Regions from separate parts of the Clostridium sp. SGI.024 genome, predicted to be linked through region 2. Evidence: a T-box and tRNA genes for the amino acid it is inferred to sense, from the RefSeq annotation. Region 2 holds a T-box; the other holds one or more tRNA genes.
What was found. A T-box is a leader RNA that pairs with one kind of tRNA and senses whether it is charged. The one in region 2 lies ahead of metG (methionine--tRNA ligase), so its partner is inferred to be a tRNA-Met.
Positions count from the first base shown of each region.

Region 1: it has a tRNA-Met gene. The T-box ahead of metG (methionine--tRNA ligase) is inferred to sense a tRNA for this amino acid. The anticodon was not compared.

Region 1 is NZ_JBNPON010000050.1:3,054-15,648, reverse strand. Features, by position in the region: gene mfd (transcription-repair coupling factor) at 1-696, shown strand, start outside; gene ACQRD5_RS12790 (peptidylprolyl isomerase) at 793-1,770, shown strand; gene spoVT (stage V sporulation protein T) at 1,934-2,482, shown strand; gene ACQRD5_RS12780 (putative polysaccharide biosynthesis protein) at 2,585-4,120, shown strand; gene mazG (nucleoside triphosphate pyrophosphohydrolase) at 4,140-5,612, shown strand; gene ACQRD5_RS12770 (HU family DNA-binding protein) at 5,816-6,091, shown strand; gene ACQRD5_RS12765 (RNA-binding S4 domain-containing protein) at 6,157-6,417, shown strand; gene yabP (sporulation protein YabP) at 6,469-6,762, shown strand; gene yabQ (spore cortex biosynthesis protein YabQ) at 6,772-7,161, shown strand; gene ACQRD5_RS12750 (FtsB family cell division protein) at 7,246-7,533, shown strand; gene ACQRD5_RS12745 (S1 domain-containing RNA-binding protein) at 7,618-8,028, shown strand; tRNA gene ACQRD5_RS12740 (tRNA-Leu) at 8,241-8,327, shown strand; tRNA gene ACQRD5_RS12735 (tRNA-Met) at 8,350-8,425, shown strand; tRNA gene ACQRD5_RS12730 (tRNA-Met) at 8,433-8,509, shown strand; tRNA gene ACQRD5_RS12725 (tRNA-Leu) at 8,515-8,601, shown strand; tRNA gene ACQRD5_RS12720 (tRNA-Met) at 8,624-8,699, shown strand; tRNA gene ACQRD5_RS12715 (tRNA-Met) at 8,707-8,783, shown strand; tRNA gene ACQRD5_RS12710 (tRNA-Leu) at 8,789-8,875, shown strand; gene spoIIE (stage II sporulation protein E) at 9,222-11,603, shown strand; gene tilS (tRNA lysidine(34) synthetase TilS) at 11,824-12,595, shown strand, end outside.
Region 2 is NZ_JBNPON010000049.1:21,154-29,099, reverse strand. Features, by position in the region: gene metG (methionine--tRNA ligase) at 22-1,965, opposite strand; T-box leader at 2,038-2,276, opposite strand; gene ACQRD5_RS12680 (SdpI family protein) at 2,332-2,676, opposite strand; gene ACQRD5_RS12675 (FUSC family protein) at 2,856-3,347, shown strand; gene ACQRD5_RS12670 (FUSC family protein) at 3,365-3,856, shown strand; gene ACQRD5_RS12665 (nucleoside phosphorylase) at 4,074-4,844, shown strand; gene ACQRD5_RS12660 (aminopeptidase P family protein) at 5,016-6,782, opposite strand; gene ACQRD5_RS12655 (Na+/H+ antiporter NhaC family protein) at 6,910-7,946, opposite strand, start outside.

The sequences.
Region 1 (12,595 bases), on a different contig from region 2:
TACTTTATGTATACTAAAGATAAAGTCTTAACTGAAGTTGCAGAGAAGAGATTAAAGGCTCTTAAGGATTTTACTGAGCTAGGTTCAGGGTTTAAAATAGCTATGAGGGACTTAGAAATTAGAGGTGCTGGTAATATGATGGGTTCAGCACAACATGGACATATGGCAGCTATAGGTTATGATTTATATTGTAGAATGCTAGAAGATACCATTAAGATAATTAAAGGTGAAATAGAAAAAGAACCTATTGAAACCACTGTAGATTTAAAAGTAGATGCATATATTCCAGGAACTTATATAGAAGATGAAATTCAAAAAATAGAAGTTTATAAGAAGATTGCAGCTATAGAAAGTATAGATGATTATATGGATATTAAAGCAGAACTTGAAGATAGATATTCAGAAATTCCAGATCCTGTCTATAATTTAATGGACATAGCATATATTAAGAGCAGGGCAAAAATACTTTCAATTGAAGAAATCAAGGAAACACCTAAGGAAATTAAATTTATATTTGCAGATGGAAATAACAATATAAATAATATATATAAGTATCTATTAGAACACTATAAAGATAAGGTATTCTTAATGTTTGGAGAGAAACCATATTTTGGTGTAAGAATTTCTGAAGTGAAAAAGGAAGATATCCTAGTATTATTTAAAGAAATATTAGATAACTTAACTAAAAATATTTAAAGTTAATTAAGAAATTGAATAACTGACACAATATTGATATACTATTTATATATAATTAAAATGCGTAACAAATTAAATAGAAATGAGGGAACGTAATTGGTTAAAATTAAAAAATTAATAGCAATAGGAGCTTTAAGTATCTTTGCTTTTTCAGCAGTTGGATGTGAAATGATACAAAAGACTCCAGAAGCAATTAAAAACACTGTATTAGCAAAGGTAGGGGATCTTAAAATCACAAGAGGTGATGTTGATGAATTAGCAGATCCTTATTTACAACAATATGGTGCTGATTATGACACAAATACTCAAATAGCAGATCAAGTGAAAGAGTTGAGAATTCAAGCAATAAACTTACTAGTAGAACAAAAGCTTATGTATAAGAAGGCTGAAGAACTAGGAGTACTTCCAACTGAAGAAGAAGTAAAGGCAGAAACTGAAAAGTATATTGAAAGCCAAAAAGAAACATTTGGTGGAGAAGATGCCTTTAATACTGCTTTAGAAAATGCAGGGATGACTTTAGATGAATATAAAGAAAAATTAAACAAAAATATGAAAGATAGTTTAATAGGTGCTAAGGTTACAGAAGAAATATTTAAAGATGTATCTGTATCAGATGAAGAGATGCAAAAATATTACGATGAACATTTAGATAGCTATAAGAGCGCAACTGTTTCTCATATCTTAATAAAAGATGAAGCAAAAGCTAAAGAAATAAGAGAAAAGGCAGTAAATGGCGAAGATTTTGCTACATTAGCAAAAGAAAATTCAGAAGATACAGGAACTAAGGACAATGGAGGAAGTTTAGGAACTGTAACTTATGATACAACTAACTATGTTCAAGAATTTACAGATGCATTTAAGGCATTAGGTGAAGGCGAAATTTCAGAACCTGTACAAAGTACTTATGGATACCATATAATAAAGGTTACTGACATAAAACAAAAAACTCTTGATGAAGCAAAGGATTCAATAAAGAGCACATTAGAAAATGATAAGAAAAATGAATTATATACTTCATCTATTGAACAGTGGAAGAAAGATTATAAGGTTAAAACATACGAAAATAGATTATAATACCTATTAAGGGATTAGCTAATTATTAGCTAGTTCCTTTTTTATTTTAAGTTACCTAATATATTTTTAATTAAATAAAAATTGGTTATATGGGTATAAAATTTCTAAGAAGTCAAATAATAATATTGCAACTAATTATTAATTAAGGAGGTAGCTCATAATAATGAAAGCAACAGGGATTGTTAGACGAATTGATGACTTAGGAAGAGTTGTAATACCAAAAGAAATAAGAAGAACCTTAAGGATTAGAGAAGGAGATCCTTTAGAGATTTTCACTGATAGAGAGGGTGGAGTTATTTTAAAGAAATATTCACCTATTGGAGAATTAACTGATTTTTCAAAAGAATATGCTGAAAGTTTACAACAAGCAATTGGACATATTATTTTAATATCAGATAAAGATGCATTTATATCAGTAAGTGGTGGCTCTAAGAAAGAGTATGTAGAAAGAAAGGTTAGTCAAGAGCTAGAAAAAATAATGGAAGAGAGAAAAGCAATTTTGATAACAGAACAAAACAAAACAATTCCATTACATAGTGATGAAGAATCTGGAAAATATACTAGCCAAGTAATATCTCCTATAATAGCTGAAGGAGATGCAATAGGAGCAGTTATTATCTTATCAAAGGAACCAGGTGAAAAGCTAGGGGAATTAGAATTAAAACTATCAGAAACCGCTTCAGCTTTCTTAGGTAAACAAATGGAACAATAAAAATAAATAATTAATAAAATATAAAGTTATCAATAAAAAAGTAATAATACCTCTAAACTTAAAATAAAAATTATTAAAGCAATTAAAGTTTGGAGGTATTTTATGAAGAAACAATCACTAATAAAAGCTAGTTTAATACTTGGGATGGCAGGGATAGTAGCAAGGTTTTTGGGATTATTTTTTAGATGGCCACTTATTATGCTTATAGGTGATGAAGGTGTAGGGTATTATCAAATGTCATATCCATTATATATGTTTTTTGTTGCTATGGCTTCAGGAGTTCCTGTTGCTATTTCAAAGATGATTTCAGAGAAAAAAGCAAAGGGAGATATAGAAGGCATATTTGTAACATTAAAGGAATCTACAATTTTAATGATGTTTTTAGGAATTGGTACAAGTCTTTTACTATTTGTTTTTGCTAAACCCATTATAAATTTTGTCCAATGGGATATGAAATCTTATTATTCTTTATTAGGTATATCTTTTGCGCCTTTTATAATTTCTATTATGACAATATATAGAGGCTTTTTTCAAGGACTTCAAAATATGACCCCTTCAGGTGTTTCTCAAATATTAGAGCAAATAGGAAGAGTGATAATTGGTGTTGGACTTGCTATACTGCTTTTGCCTAAAGGTATAGAATATGCAGCTGGAGGAGCAGCTTTTGGAGCAGCTGCTGGAGGCGTTATAGGGGCAAGCTATCTACATGAAAAGTATAAAAAAGTTAAAAAGGAAATGTGGAATAAGAAGGTTAGAAGTAATCCAGAAGTGCTTTCAACAATATTGAAAATAGCACTACCTATTTCTATAGGAGCAACTGTTGGAACTATAATGAGTTTAATTGATTCTATATTAGTTCCACAAAAATTATTACAAGCTGGTATAGTATCAGAAAAAGCAACTATTCTTTATGCACAACTTACAGGAAAAGCTAATGTAATAACGAATATTCCTTTGACTTTATCCATAGCTCTTGGAACAGCACTAATACCTATAATAGCAGAAAAGTATATAATGAATAGACGAGATGAATTAGAGGCTAAGGTTCAATTATCTATGAAAATGTCAATGCTTATAGCTATGCCATGTACGCTAGGGCTTTTCTTTCTTGCAGGACCTATAATGAAGGTAATATTTCCAGGAAGGTATGATGGAATATTAATATTAAAGTACTTATCATTATCAGTACCTTTTATAATTTTGACTCAAACAACTACGTCAATTATGCAAGGAATAGGTCATTATATTAGACCTATAATTAATTTGTTTATAGGCTGTGTAGTTAAGATTGTATTAACATTTATTTTAGTTCCTAGACCAGAAATAAATATATATGGAGCTGTTATTGCTAGTATATCTGCTTATTTAGTAGCAACAATACTAAATGTAATTTCTTTAAGAAAAAGGTTAAAATTGAGGCTAGATATATATAAGTCCTTTATAAAGCCTATTATAGCAGCTTCTATTATGAGTATTGTTGTACTATTTTCATATAATTTATTATTTATTAAGACAGGTAGTAATACTTCTTCTTGCTTATTATCGATATTTTTGGGTATTATTATATATGTAATATTAATATTGATACTTAGAATATTTAGTATAGATGAAATAAAAAATAAAATTGTAAAAAATTAATTAGTAAGGAGAGAACCTAATGATAAAAATAATAGGTTTAGGACCAGGAGCACCAGATGCCTTAACTATTGGTGCAGTTAGGGCCTTAGAAGAAGGAAATAATATATATTTCAGAACTGAAAAACATCCAACTGTAGACTACTTAAAATCAAAGATAGAAAATTTCAAAACATATGATCATTATTATGAAACTTCAGATAATTTTGATGAAGTTTATGAAAGTATAGCTAGTGACATAGTAAAAAATCATAAAGAGTCTGGAGAAATAGTTTATGCTGTTCCTGGACATCCGTTAGTAGCTGAAAAATCAGTGTTTAATCTTATTAACTTATGTGATAGTGAAAATATTAAATATGAGATAGTTCCAGCTGTAAGTTTTATTGATGCAATGATGGATGTGTTAAAAATAGATCCAATAGAAGGTTTAAAAGTTATTGATGCTTTTGATATAGGTAATCAAGTCTTAGATAAGAGAATTGGAACTATAATTACTCAAGTTTATAATCCTTTAATAGCATCAGAAGTAAAATTAAGATTACTAGATTATTATAATGATGATACAGAAATATATTTTGTTAGGGCTGCTGGTATAGATGGTGAAGAATCTATTAGAACTATACTAATTTATGAACTTGATATGCAAGAAGATATAGATTATTTAACTTCTATTTATATACCAAAAGATATGAATAATAAGAAGGATTTTAATGATTTAGTTGAAATTATTGATACCTTAAGAGGTGAAAATGGTTGCCCTTGGGATATGGAACAAACGCATGAAAGTATTAAAAATCAATTATTAGAAGAAGCTTATGAATTAGTAGACAGCATAAATAATGATGATATAGATGGTATGATAGAAGAACTTGGAGATGTTTTATTACATGTAGTTTTCCATGCATCAATCGGTAATGACGATGGATACTTTAATATCTATGATGTAATAGGTTCTATATGCGATAAAATGATTTATAGACACCCTCATGTTTTTGGAGATGAAGAGGTTTCAAATAGTGGTGATGTTGTAGATAATTGGGATGAACTTAAGAAAAAAGAGAAAAACCACAAAACTATTACTGATGAAATGAAGGCAGTAGCTATGGCACTTCCAGCTTTAAATAGGGCACATAAGGTTCAAAAAAAGGCTGCTAAGGTTGGCTTTGATTGGGATAAAGTAGAAGAGGCTGCTTTAAAGGAGGAAGAAGAATTAAAAGAGGTATTAGATGTATATAAATCCAATAATAAGGAAAAAATAAAGGATGAAGTAGGGGATTTATTCTTTGCAGCTGTAAATGTAGCAAGGTTGTTAAATATAGATGAAGAAGAAGCATTAAATTCAACAATCAAAAAATTTATAAATAGATTTTCTTTTATTGAAGAAGAAGCATTAAAAAATAATAGAAACTTGAATGAAATGACATTAGAAGAAATGGATAAACTGTGGAATGAAGCAAAAAACAAAGAAATTAATAAAATAAAGGAGGATTTATAAATTTTTTGAAGAATAATATTATAGTGATTTATACTATACTATAGAAAACTTATTGTAATAAATAGCTTTTATAACAAAAAAATGATAATGTTATAGACTAGCACAAAAAGACGATATATAATAAGAGAATGTAGTTATAGTACATATTAATAGTAAAAATTAACTACTAAAATATATACGGGTTATTTAAGGAGGATGTAATTGTGAATAAAGCAGAATTAATCACTAGCATGTCAGAAAAAAGCAAATTAACTAAGAAGGATGCTGAATTAGCGTTAAAAGCATTTATAGAAAGCGTTGAAGAAGCATTAGAAAACGGAGAAAAAGTTCAATTAGTTGGATTTGGTACTTTCGAAACTAGAGAAAGAGCAGCAAGAGAAGGAAGAAATCCAAGAACTAAAGAAACAATAAGCATTCCAGCTTCAACTGTTCCAGTATTTAAAGCAGGAAAAGAATTTAAAGAAAAAGTTAATAAATAGTATAAATAAGAACCCGAGTTTACTCGGGTTCTTTTAATAACAAATAAGGTTTAAGGAGATTCAATATGAGATTAGATAAGTATCTTAAGGTTTCTAGGATTATTAAGAGAAGAACTGTAGCAAAGGAAGTTTGCGAAGGTGAAAGAGTTTCTATTAATGGAAAAACAGCTAAACCTTCAACTGTAGTTAAAGAGGGAGATATTATAGAAATACAATTTGCTAATAGATCATTAAAGGCAAGAATTATAAATGTAGTCGAACATGTGAAAAAAGAAAATGCAAAAGAAATGTATGAGATAATAGAAGGCGAAGAAGATAAAGAATAAATATTATATCTCTTTCATATATTTTTATAAAGAATATGTGGAGGAGATAAGATGGAAAAGAAAAGTGAGAATAAACTAGAAGAGCCTAGGGGCAACATAGTTTTAGAAAATAGAAAAAAATTAACTCTTACTGGGGTAGAAGAAGTTATAAGTTTTGATGATGAGAAAATTTTATTAAACACAAAGTTAGGTTTTTTAACTATTAAGGGATCAGAGTTAAAAATGAATAAACTTGATGTTCAAAATGGTGATGTGATAATAGTGGGAAATGTATCTTCAATAGTATATAGTAGTAAAGAAATAAAAAAAGAAAAAGAAAGTATAATTTCTAGGTTGTTTAAGTAGGTATATGATATGCCATTATCTTTAAACGTTCAAATTGATATGTTAGTATATTCAGTACTTGCAGGGATATTAATTGGCATATTATTTGATTTATACAACATAATACGAGGATTTAAGATTCCTAAAATAATAGTAATAATTGAGGATATATTATTTTGGATTCTTACAGCGATTATAGTATTTACTTTTCTACTATATACAAATTATGCATTTTTAGGTCCCTATGTATATATATTTATGATTTTAACTTTAATTTTTTATTTAAAGTTTATAAGCCCTATAGTCTTTAAGGGAGAAAAATATATAATTAGTAAAGTTGCGAAATTTATTAGGGTAATATTTAAGAATATGATTTATCCCATAAAGATAATATATTACGGTATTGCTGGTAAAAAATGAAATTAAAACTACGAACATAAAAAAATATCTTGAATAAAATATTTATAGTGTTTAAAATATATTATATAATATATTTTAAAGAGGGTGAGAGCAATTAAAAAGCAACTAACTCTTAAAAGATTAATTATAGTTTTTATTTTTGTTATTTTTGTTGCTAATTATATAAAACAAGAAATTACAATTAGAAGAATTCAAACAGACATTATTAATAGTCAGGAAGAATTACAAGAACTTAAGAATAAAAATGGTGAATTAGAATCAGATCTTAAAAAGGCTAATGAATCTAATGAATATCTTGAGAAACTTGCGAGGGAAAGACTAGGGATGATTAAGGATGGAGAAAAAGTTGTGAATTCCCAGCAGCAAAATTAAAAAAATATGTTTTAGAACTATTTAAAAGAGGTTATTATTATAATAACATATATTATTTAATTTTTAAGGAGGAATCTTTGTAACATGACCTTGATGGCAGGAAACATATTAGAAGGTACGGTGGTTAATATAACTAGTTTTGGAGCTTTCGTTGAAATAGAGGGAAAGACAGGGCTGGTTCACATTTCAGAAGTGGCAGATTCATTTGTTAAGGATATTAGAGAACATCTTCATGAACAAGATAAGGTAAAAGTAAAAGTAATATCTATTGATGATAATGGTAAGATAAGCTTGTCAATAAAGCAAGCAAATGTACAAAAAAAATCAATTAAACCTGTAGAAATAGATTGGACCTCAGAAAACAAAAAAACTAGTATGAATGCAGGTAATTTCGAAGATATAATGTCAAGGTTCTTAAAAGACAGTGAAGAAAGAATGCAAGATGTTAAGAAGAAGCAAGATTTTAAATCTAAGGGTTCAAGAAAAAGTTATTAATAAAAAATAATAGTGGGCATCATATAAATTTAATATATAAATCTATACAAAGGGCTATTTTCTATTAGAAAGTATCCCTTTATAATTTATGACAAAAAGAATTTACAAATAAAATTAATTAATATCAAATAAAAAACAAAAAAAGATGTTGACACTATAGAAAACATCATATATAATTAATTTTGTCGCTGAGGGGCGACAAAAGAAAATATGCTGAAGTGGCGGAACAGGCAGACGCACAGGACTTAAAATCCTGCGGTAGCGATACCGTACCGGTTCGATTCCGGTCTTCAGCACCAAGTTGAATTTAGCTTATAATATCGCGGGGTGGAGCAGTTGGCAGCTCGTCGGGCTCATAACCCGAAGGTCGTAGGTTCAAGTCCTGCCCCCGCAACCAAAAATGTGGCGGAATAGCTCAGCTGGCTAGAGCACTCGGTTCATACCCGAGGTGTCGTAGGTTCAAGTCCTATTTCCGCTACCATATACGCTGAAGTGGCGGAACAGGCAGACGCACAGGACTTAAAATCCTGCGGTAGCGATACCGTACCGGTTCGATTCCGGTCTTCAGCACCAAGTTGAATTTAGCTTATAATATCGCGGGGTGGAGCAGTTGGCAGCTCGTCGGGCTCATAACCCGAAGGTCGTAGGTTCAAGTCCTGCCCCCGCAACCAAAAACATGGCGGAATAGCTCAGCTGGCTAGAGCACTCGGTTCATACCCGAGGTGTCGTAGGTTCAAGTCCTATTTCCGCTACCATATACGCTGAAGTGGCGGAACAGGCAGACGCACAGGACTTAAAATCCTGCGGTAGCGATACCGTACCGGTTCGATTCCGGTCTTCAGCACCAAAGTACTTAAGTTTAACTTAAGTACTTTTTTTTCTAGGAATTATCCTATGAATAGTTTTTATAAATCCATTTACTTCAATATAGGAGGAGATGGATATTATATTTTTCTCTCTATTTTTTTCCTCAAAAATTAAGTGATACTGACAAATTTATTTTGAAAATTAAAAGGTTAAATAACATAAAAACTTAGTATTTAGAAATTTATGTATGAAAAAGTATATTGAAATAAGGAAATTTACATATTATTGTACTACGAAAAAAAAATAATGATACATCATGCGACACATATTTTTTTTATAAGATGATATAATCAAAATTACATTTTATGGAAATTGGAGGAGAAAAAATGCAATATGGTGTTAATATATCAACTTATAAGAGAGTAGAAAAAAAGAAAAAAAAACAATTGAAGGTTCAAGGAACGCAGTTTGGGATGATTATATCTCTTTCAATTGGATTTTTGCTAAGTAGAGTTTTAGTATCAGCAACTATAGATATGGGCATAGCACCTTTCGGTATTGCATATCTTATAGGTATAAAGAAAGAAAATACTACAAATGTCATATTAGCTCTTATAGGAACGGTATTGGGGTATATATCCATATCATCTGGTTTAGAAGGAGCTATTAGCTATTTCATAGCAGCTGTGTTAGTTATAGGATATATAGAAGTTTGTAATAAGTTAGAATTAAAAAATAGGGATTATGTTACTTTTTTCTTAACCTTTTCTGTGTTTATTATATATAACTTAGTTATTAATAACAAACCAATGGGAGTTAACATAGTATTTTCTTTGTTAAAGGTTTCAAGTATAATTCCAGTAAAATATATGATAAGTTATGCTTTAAAATGTATAGATGAGTTAGAAAGTAATTATTTTTTCTCAACAGAAGAAATAATTAGTATAGGTATATTAATTTGCCTATTGATTGCAGGTGTAGGAAACGTAAATATACTTAATATACAAATTAGGAATGTATTAGCTTTATCTTCAATTGCTATTTTTGCATATATAGGGGGAGCTGGAATCGGAGCTGCTATAGGCGTTTCCATGGGGCTTATTATAGGAATAACTAATGGAGATATTGTTACAGCTATAACATTATATAGTTTATGTGGATTAATAATTGGAATCTTTAAAGAAGTTGGTAGAATATTTTCTGCTTTATCATATGGTGTTATTTATTTTATAGTATGTATGTACTCCAGTTCCTTTAATCTTTATGGGGGAATAGAAGTTATGTTATCATCTATAGTTTTGATTTCTATTCCAAAGATTTTTATAGAAAGCGTTAGTAATGAGTTTAATAAAGAGAAGAAGGTTGAAATCATTAATGATATTCATTTAAATGGAATAAAAGGAGAATTTATAGATAGGCTAAGTTCTATGAAATCTATTTTATCAACTTTATCAGCATCTATATTAAATTTAGGTGAAAATGATATTTTGTCTTTAAATAATAAGGGAACTGCAATGGTAGAGAGTCTAGCTGATAGAGTTTGTTATAATTGTGAACTCAGACAAAGGTGCTGGGATAGAAATTTACACTCAACCTTTGAAGGTTTTACTGAATTAATAAGTAGTTGTGAAAAAAATGATATATACATTCCTAAGCCTTTAGAAAAAAAATGTGTTAAAACTAGAAGTTTAATAAAAAATGCTCAAGAGATAGTTAACAATTATACTGTAAATGAAGCCTTAAAAACAAGATTAAGTGAAGGAAGAAACATAATAGCAAGTCATATTAATAATATATCTAATACAATGGAGGGGATGATAAGGGATTTTGAGAAGGATATTTCTATTTGTTTTGAAATAGATAAAATATTAAGAAAGGCTTTTAATAGAAACAAAATTGATTACTCAGATGTTTTTTCATATCTAGATAGAAATGGAAGAATGAAAATAAAAGTCTCAACCACTAATCCAGAAGAAGAAAGATATTGCACAAAGATGATATTACCTATAATTAACACTTTAGTTAAGGTTCCTGTATCTATATCCAAGGAAGGAACAAGAATAAATCCTGATACTGGAGAATGCACTGTAATAATAGAAGAAACACCTAAATATCATATGACTTCTTATGCTGCTATTAAGGCTAAGGAGGGGGAGACTTATATTGGAGATAGCTATAGTTTTTCTGAAACTAATGAAGGAACTTATATTAATATAATAAGCGATGGTATGGGATCAGGACCAGAAGCAGGAATAGAAAGTGGATTGGCTGTAGGATTAATTGAGAAATTTATAGAAAATGGCTTTAGCGAAAAGACTGCAATTGATACTGTTAATTCAATAATGACCATGAAGTTCAATGAAGATGAAAAATTTACCACTATGGATTTGAATATAGTAGATTTATATACAGGTGAGGCTGAATTTATAAAGATTGGAGGAGTTGTAAGCTTTATAAAAAGAAACAAGGATATAAAGGTAATTAAATCTAACACTTTACCTTTTGGAATATTAGATTCTGTAGATGTGACAACAGAGAAGTTCAAATTAAAACATGGTGATATTATAGTTTCCATTAGTGATGGAGTTTTAGATATAGATAAAAATAATATAGGAAGTTATTCTTGGCTAGAGGAATACCTAGAATATGCGGATACAAATCCATCTGCACTATCTAGAGATATATTAGAAAAAGCTATGGTTTTAAGTGGAGGAAAGGTTAAAGATGATATGACTGTATTAGTTTCTAAAATATATTCAATATATTAGAAATGTTTTATAATAAAAATGTTTTTACGGAGCTGTTTTTGAACAGCTCCTGATTATTTTTTGAAAAAATTTTACTTTAAAAAAGATAATATTAGATTTATTTTTATGATATATTTTATATTACAATATTGTAAAAAATAGTTAAGAAATTTTATTTACAGATAACTTTGTTAAGGTTATTATATTATATATTAAAATAATTTTACTAAGGAGTATTGTTGTGATAAACAAAGTAAAGGCTTTTGTAATTGAAAATAATCTAATAGAAAATGGGGATAGGGTTTTGGTGGCTTTGTCAGGTGGTCCTGATTCTGTTTGTTTATTAAATATTCTCTTTGAACTTAAAGAGGATTTTAATATTGAAATTGCAGCAGCACATGTAAATCATATGCTTAGAGGAGATGAAGCCTTTAAAGATGAGGAATATGCAAGGGATATATGTCATAGCCTAAATGTAGATTTCTTTTCTGATAGGATAGATATAGATAAAATATCTAAGGAAAGAAGTATATCTCATGAACTAGCAGGAAGAGAAGAGAGATATAAGTTCTTTCATTTAATAAGTAAGAAAAATGGGTACAATAAGATAGCTATTGCTCACAATTCAAATGATCAAGCTGAAACAGTTCTTATGAATATGATGAGAGGTTCTGGAATTGAGGGACTTTGTGGGATTAGGAGTAAAAGAGAAGGAGGAATAATAAGACCTATTCTTTGCTTATCTAGGGAAGAAATAGAACAGTATTGTAATGCTAACAACTTAAAACCTAGAATAGATAAAACTAATTTAGAAAATGTATACAATAGAAATAAGGTGAGATTAGATATTCTTCCTTATATGAGGAATAATTTTAACAAGGATATAGTAGAAACAATAAATAGAATGGCAAGTTTATTACAAATAGATAATGACTTTATTGAAAAAGAGTGCAATAATTATTATAAAAAGTTTTGCACTAACTATGGAGAAAAGTTAATTATATCTAAGGAAG
Region 2 (7,946 bases):
TTATTAATTATTAATTATTCATTATCTAACAACGCTTCCTGTTGGTAGTTCACCAGGATTTACTACTTTTAATAGGCTATCATCATCAGTAGCTGCTGCTAGTATCATTCCTTGTGATAATTCGCCTCTTAGTGTTACTGGTTTTAGATTTGCTACTAAAACTACGTATTTTCCAACTAATTCTTCTGGCTTGTAGTAGTTAGCTATTCCTGAAACCACTTGTCTTTCTTCTCCATTTAAGTCTACAGTTAGTTTTAATAATTTCTTAGCTTTCTTTATTGGTTCGCAAGATAATACTTTTACTACTCTTAAATCTATTTTTTCAAAGTCTTCTATTGTTATTTCTTCTTTTATTGGAGTTATTTCTCTCTTTTCTTCTTTTTTATTAGATGCTAATTCTGCTTCTCTTAAAGCATCTAATTCTGCTAACTTTTTATCTACATCTATTCTTGGGAATAGAGCTTCTCCTTTTTGAACCTTAGTTCCAACTACTGTTCCATCAAAGCTACTTAATGATTCAAAAGTGATATTGCTTGCATTTATTTGTTCATTTATCTTCTTACTTGTATCTGGTAGGAAAGCTGATAATAATACTGAAGCAAATCTTAAGCTTTCAACTAAGTTATATAATACTGTTCCAAGTCTTTCTTTCTTTTCTTCATCCTTAGCTAGTATCCATGGTGTAGTTTCATCTATATATTTATTAGCTCTTCCTATTAAATTAAATACATATTCTAAAGCTTCTGGTATTCTTAAATGATCTATTGCATTATTAACTTTCTTAGGAGTTTCTAAAGCTAAGTTAATTAATTCATCATCAATAGCTTCTTTAACATTATTACTTGGAATTACTCCATCAAAATATTTTTCTATCATAGCTACAGTTCTAGATAGTAAGTTTCCTAAGTCGTTGCAAAGATCTGAATTTATCTTCTTAATAAATATTTCATTATTAAATAATCCATCTGCTCCAAATGGAATTTCTCTTAATAAATAGTATCTAACTGCATCTACTCCAAAATTTTCAACTAAAGTTACTGGATCAACTACATTTCCTTTAGATTTAGACATCTTGCCACCATCAACAAGTAACCATCCATGGCCGAATACTTGCTTTGGAAGCGGTAAATCTAAAGCCATTAACATTATTGGCCAATAAATAGTATGGAATCTTAATATGTCCTTACCAATTAAGTGAACATCTGCTGGCCAATATTTTTCATAAAGTTCCTTATTATCACTACCATATCCTAAAGCTGTTATATAGTTTGAAAGTGCATCTATCCAAACATAAACAACATGACCTTCATCAAAGGTAACTGGAACTCCCCAGTTAAAGCTCGTTCTTGAAACACAAAGGTCTTGTAAACCTGGCTTTAAGAAGTTATTAACCATTTCATTTTTTCTTGATTCTGGTTGAATAAATTCTGGATGTGCTTCAATATAATCCATTAGTTTATCAGCATATTTACTCATTTTGAAGAAGTAAGCTTCTTCTTTTGACTTCTCTACTGGTCTTCCACAGTCTGGACAATTTCCATTAACTAATTGAGTTTCCGTCCAGAAGGATTCACATGGAGTACAATATAAACCTTCATAAGAAGACTTATATATATCACCATTGTCATATAATTTTTTAAATATATCTTGAACAGCTTTAATATGATAATCATCAGTAGTTCTTATGAATTTATCATAGCTTATATTCATAATCTTCCATAAATCTTTAATTCCTGCTACTATTTCATCTACATGGGCCTTTGGTGTTATTCCCTTTTCTTCAGCAATTCTTTGTATCTTTTGTCCATGCTCATCTGTACCTGTTAAAAACATTACATCATATCCTGTTAATCTCTTATATCTAGCTAAGGCATCAGCTGCTACAGTAGTATAAGTATTTCCGATATGAAGTTTAGTTGATGGGTAATAAATTGGTGTAGTAATATAATATGTCTTTTTACACATACCATTTTCCTCCTAAATAATAATCATTTCGTTAATAATAAAAAAGCCTCTATATAGGTATATTAAAACCTACATAGAGACGTATTATACGTGTTACCACTCTAATTCATATTTATTTTGCAATAAATATCTCAGTAGGTGACATAGCATCACCTTGCAATATAACGGTTGCTCCCGTACTATCCTAGCTTTAATGCTCAGAAAGTATGCTCCAAGGCCATCTTCATAAAGCTTCATGTCACTAGCTTTCACCTAACCTAGCTCTCTTTAGACACTTTGTTCTTTACTACTCTTCTTTTCATAGCATTTAAATCATTGTTATTACTATGATATTCTATATTATTTTAAGTGTCAATTACTTTTAAATTATGACTTTTTACTAAACTTCTTCTTCAAAAGATTATCTAACATCATCTTTGATAAAATTACCATAAATAAGCTTAATATTAAAATAAAAGTAAAAGCATTCTCTCCCAAAATTAATAATATTATAGCATTAACTACAAATAATAAACTTCCTATTGAACCAAATATCTTTGCTGCAAGTTTATTAGAGTATTCCCATGAAACTTTATCCTTAATTGTATATTCATTTTTATATCCAAATTTCATATCCTCATATTTTGTTGAACTTGATTCATATAGTCCTCCTATAATAAATAGCCCTAAGGGGATTAGCTCTGATATTAATATATAAACCCAAAATTCCATAGTATCCTTCCTTCTATATGATAATTATACTTAACTTATTATACTATTATAATTTTAGCCTAAATATTTCTATTATCGCAATATAATTTATATTATTTTTGTATTGTTAAAAATTATCTCAAGATAGACCTACATATTTTATATGATATAATTATAAAAAAAGGATTGGAGTTGATTATGTGGAAAAACTGGACTTGCCTCATATAGGATCTAGAAATATTAAAACAGGTTTATCAGTTTTAATATGTCTTATATTTTGGCCAAATTCTCTTTTTGCTGCAATTGCTGCTGTAATCTGTGTTCAAAGTACAATAGAAAATTCATTAAAAATTGGACTTAATAGACTAATAGGTACATTACTTGGAGGTGTTCTCTCATTAATGCTCCTATATATAATTAATGAATTTCATCTTCAAAAATTCTTACCTATAATAGTTGCCTTGGGAGTTTCATTAATAATATATATATGCAATATAATTAAAAAACCTTCAGCTTGTTCTATTTCTTCTATTACATTCATGGCAATATTAATTACTCAAAGCTTTAATGATCCATTAATGTACGCTATACATAGAACTGTTGAAACAGCTTTTGGAGTAACAGTAGCAATATTAATTAATAAGTATATACATCCTCCAAAAGGAAAAAATAATACCACTAATAATAACTAAAGATAAGGAGATATAATATGAAGTTTAAGTTACCAACCATTGGATTAAGAACTATAAAGACTGCTATAGCAGTATTTCTTTGTCTATTATTTTTCCCAAATGAGCCATTTTTCGCTTGTTTAACTTCTGTTTTTTGCGTTCAAGATACGGTTTCCAACTCTATTGATATGGCTATAAACAGAGGATTAGGTACAATTTTAGGAGCTGTATTGGGCCTTATATTTCTACTAATATGTAGATTTATTACTTACAATGTAAATCCATATTTTATTAGCAAATTCCTTGTTTATTTAACCATTGGAATAGGAATTATTTTAGTAATTTATTCCTGTAATTTAATTAAGAAAAATGGGGCTATAAATATATCCTGTATAGTTTTTTTAGCAGTTACTACAGCTCATGCATTTGGCCATCCAATTTACTATGCTCTTAATAGAATTGTAGAAACTCTTTTTGGAATATTTGTAGGTCTACTAGTTAATAAATTTATATCACCACCAGAAAAATAAAAGCGAAGCTTTTTATTTTTAATTCATAATGGATAATGCGTAATGACATTATGAAACAGTACCCTTTTTAATTTTACTTGAATTCATGACATTTACTTTTTATGGAATTATAATACATGATTAATGTATAATATAAATATCCATTATTAATCATAGTTAGAAATGAAGTTATATTTAGAGTTATATAAATTAAAAGCATCTTAAAAAGGGGGATTTTATGATACTTGAAGAATTTGATGAAAATAAGTTGGCTGTAATTAATGCCTTTGATATTATTAATCCAATTGATGGATTTCCTAAAATTGCAGTTTCATGTTTTGCAAGAGCTACATTTAATAGATTGGTAACACAACTTAAAGGAGTTAAAATTAATTCAACTTCTATAGCAAATATGGAAATTCCTATTTATAAAGTAAATTATAATGGAATTGAAGTAGCTTTGTTTATGTCTTATGTTGGTGCACCCGGTTGTATTGCAGTAATAGAAGATATTTTTGCAATGGGAGCTGAAAAATTGATTATTTTTGGAACTTGTGGTGTATTGGACTCATCTATAGAGGATTGTTCAATAATTATTCCTAATATGGCAATTAGAGATGAAGGCACAAGTTTTCATTATTGTCCACCTTCATATGAAATAGCTGTGAATCTAAAATATACAGATATATTCACAAATATACTTGAGAATTATAAATTAAAATATCATATAGGAAAAGTATGGACTACTGATGGAATATATAGAGAAACCCGTGATAAGGTTAAATTAAGAAAATCTCAAGGATGTATCTGCGTGGATATGGAATGTTCTGCAATCGCTGCTCTTGCTCAATTTCGAGAAAAAGATATATTTCACTTTTTCTATGCAGCAGATAATTTAGATTGTGAGGAATGGGATAAAAGAAGCCTATCAAATGAGTCTAATCTACCGCAAAAGGATAAGATTGCTACACTTGCTCTAGAGTTAGCATTATGTATTGGCTCAAAATAGATCTATTGCATCCTACAAACGAATTAAAGTGACAATAATAAGATATTATCAATCTAAAATTTAAATATTAATATTAGTGTAAATTACATTTAAAAAATTTTAAGAAAGAAATTCAGCTTTCGCTGAATTTCTTCAATAACTCTTCTCTATTAGCTCTTACCTTTTCACTGACTATATTCTTCTTGTTTCATACTTTAGGAACTCTTTTTCTTCTTCATTTAAGTATGGACTTAGTTTTTCGTAGACCATGCTATGATAGTCATTTAACCAATCTTTTTCTTCTGGTGATAGCATTTCTACATTAACTCCTTCTAGATCTATTGGGCAGTAGGAAATTGTTCTAAATTTATAAAACTCTCCAAATTCTTCTGATACAAAGTCTTTTTCTACTAAAAGAGTATTTTCTGTTCTTATTCCATGTTTTCCTTCTTTATAAACTCCTGGCTCATTAGTTATAATCATTCCTGGCTCTAACGCCACTGAATTTCCTTCTGGCCTTATTCCTTGTGGACCCTCGTGAACATTTAGGAAAAATCCTACTCCATGACCTGTTCCACATTTATAATCTATTCCATAATTCCAAAGAGGTCTTCTTGCTAGTACATCTAAATTAATCCCAGTAGTTCCTCTTAAAAATTTAGCAGATGCTAATGCTATATGCCCTTTTAATACTAATGTATAATCCCTTTTTTCTTCTTCTGTAATATGTCCTAATATGAAAGTTCTAGTAATATCAGTAGTTCCATCTAAATATTGAGCACCTGAATCTACAAGGAACATTCCTTCTGGCTTTAATTCATATTCACTAGCTTCTGTAGCTGAATAATGCATCATTGCAGCATGATCCTTATATCCTGCTATAGTTCCAAAGCTATCTCCTTTATAATTATCTCCTTGTGCTCTAAAAGCTGTTAATCTTTCACTTGCAGATATTTCTGTTATTTTTTCTTTTCCTATATTGCTCTTTAGCCATTTAATAAACTTAACCATAGCAATTCCATCTCTCACTTGAGAAACTTCCCAATTAGCTATTTCAACTTCATTTTTTATAGCTTTTAAATTAGTTGTTACATTTAATTCTCTTATTACTTTTACTTCATTATTTAAAGCAGCAAATATTTTTGCATTTAGTTTATTTGAATCTAAGATAACCGTTCCTTTTAGCAATTTTACATCATCTTCAATTTCATTATATCCTTTAATTTCAAAACCTTCTGAATTTAACTTAGTTTTAGTTTCAGCATCAACTTTATTTTCATCTATATATATATTAGAATAATCCATTCCAACTAATACATAAGAAAGAGCTACCGGATTAAACTTAATATCATTTCCTCTAATATTACATAACCATGCTATATCATCTAATGAAGATAATATAAAATAATCAGCATTCTTTGCTTTCATATTCTTTCTAACTTCACCAAGCTTTTCACTAGCAGATTTTCCTGCATACTTTTCATCATGTAAGAAAATCTTATTTTTAGGTAATTGAGGTCTTTCCTTCCATATAGAATCTAATAAGTCATTTCTCATATTAATATTAAAATTATTTTCCTTCGCTATATTTAAATAACCTTCATATTGGTTTACTGAAAATACCTTTCCATCAAAGCCTAGAACTTCGTTTTCTTTTACATTATCCTTTATCCATTCTTCAATTGTTGGATATCCTGGAGTTCTCATTTTCATTAGAGAAATCCCACTACTTTTAAGTTCTTTATCAGCTTGGATAAAATATCTACCATCAGTCCAAAGATAAGCATCTTCTAATCCAACTAAAAGTGTTCCCGCTGAGCCTGTGAATCCTGATACATATTCTCTTCCCTTAAAATATTCTGATACATATTCACTTTGGTGAGAGTCACTGCTTGGAATAATGTAATAATTTATGTTTTCTATTTTCATAGCTTTTCTAAGTTTTTCTAAGTTACTCATATTTTGCCCCCTATTTCTTTTTTTAAATATTATATACCTAACTATAAACCATAATATAGTAACTTTCAAATTACATAAGTCTTTTTACATAATAATAAGGAGCTGCCGAAGCAGCTCCTTATTATATTTATTCTACTTTTTTCCCAAGGATTTGTACTCCTAAATAAACTGCAAGTAATGATATTGGAAGCACTATGTACCATTGTAATCCAAATCCTGCTGGAATATATCCAAATACTATTGTAATACTAGCTACGAATAATGCATACCACATTTGAGTATTAACGTGAGCTATATGATTACATCCAGCCCCCATTGATGAAAGAATTGTAGTATCTGATATAGGTGAACAATGGTCTCCAAAAATTGCTCCTGTTAAAACTGCACTTGTACTAACTATTACATAGCTCATATCTGGATTCATTGAGTAAGCTAAAGGAATTGCAAGGGGCATTAATATTCCCATAGTTCCATAAGCAGTACCTGTTGCAAAAGATATTATAGCTGCTAAAACAAATATTAAACTTGGAAGTAAAAAGTTTGGTAATGAACCAGAAAGTAATGTTACTAAATATTTAGCAGTTCCTAAATCTTTAATTACTGAACTTAATGACCAAGCTAATAATAGTATTAAACCTGTTATTAATAATGGCTTCATTCCATCTATCCATGTTTCTATTGCTTCTGAAATAGTGAATATCTTCTTAATTACACCTATAGTCATAGCAACTATACTTGATAATAAAGCTGATTGAAATAAAGCTACTGATGCATCTGATGCACTAAATGCTTCTTGTATTGCTCTAAATGACATTGGAGAACTAGTCATCATTTGTTGTAATGCTATATCTTCTCCTCCCATTATAGAAGAATATCCACTAAAATAGAAACAAATTAATGCAGTTGCAACTAATGTTCCTATTGGTATAATAGCGTTCCAAATACTCAACTTAATTCCTTCCTTAGGCTCAAGTTCTGCATGTTCTATATTTGATTCTGAAGAATTATTTTTTTTGCCTTCTTTTATTTCTCTTCTTCTAGCCTCTATTTCTGCCTTATACATAGGTCCAAAATCTTTCAATAAGAAAGATGTAATAAATACAAAAAATAAAATTAATATATTATAAAATCTATACGGTATAGTTTGTAAGAAAACACCAAAGG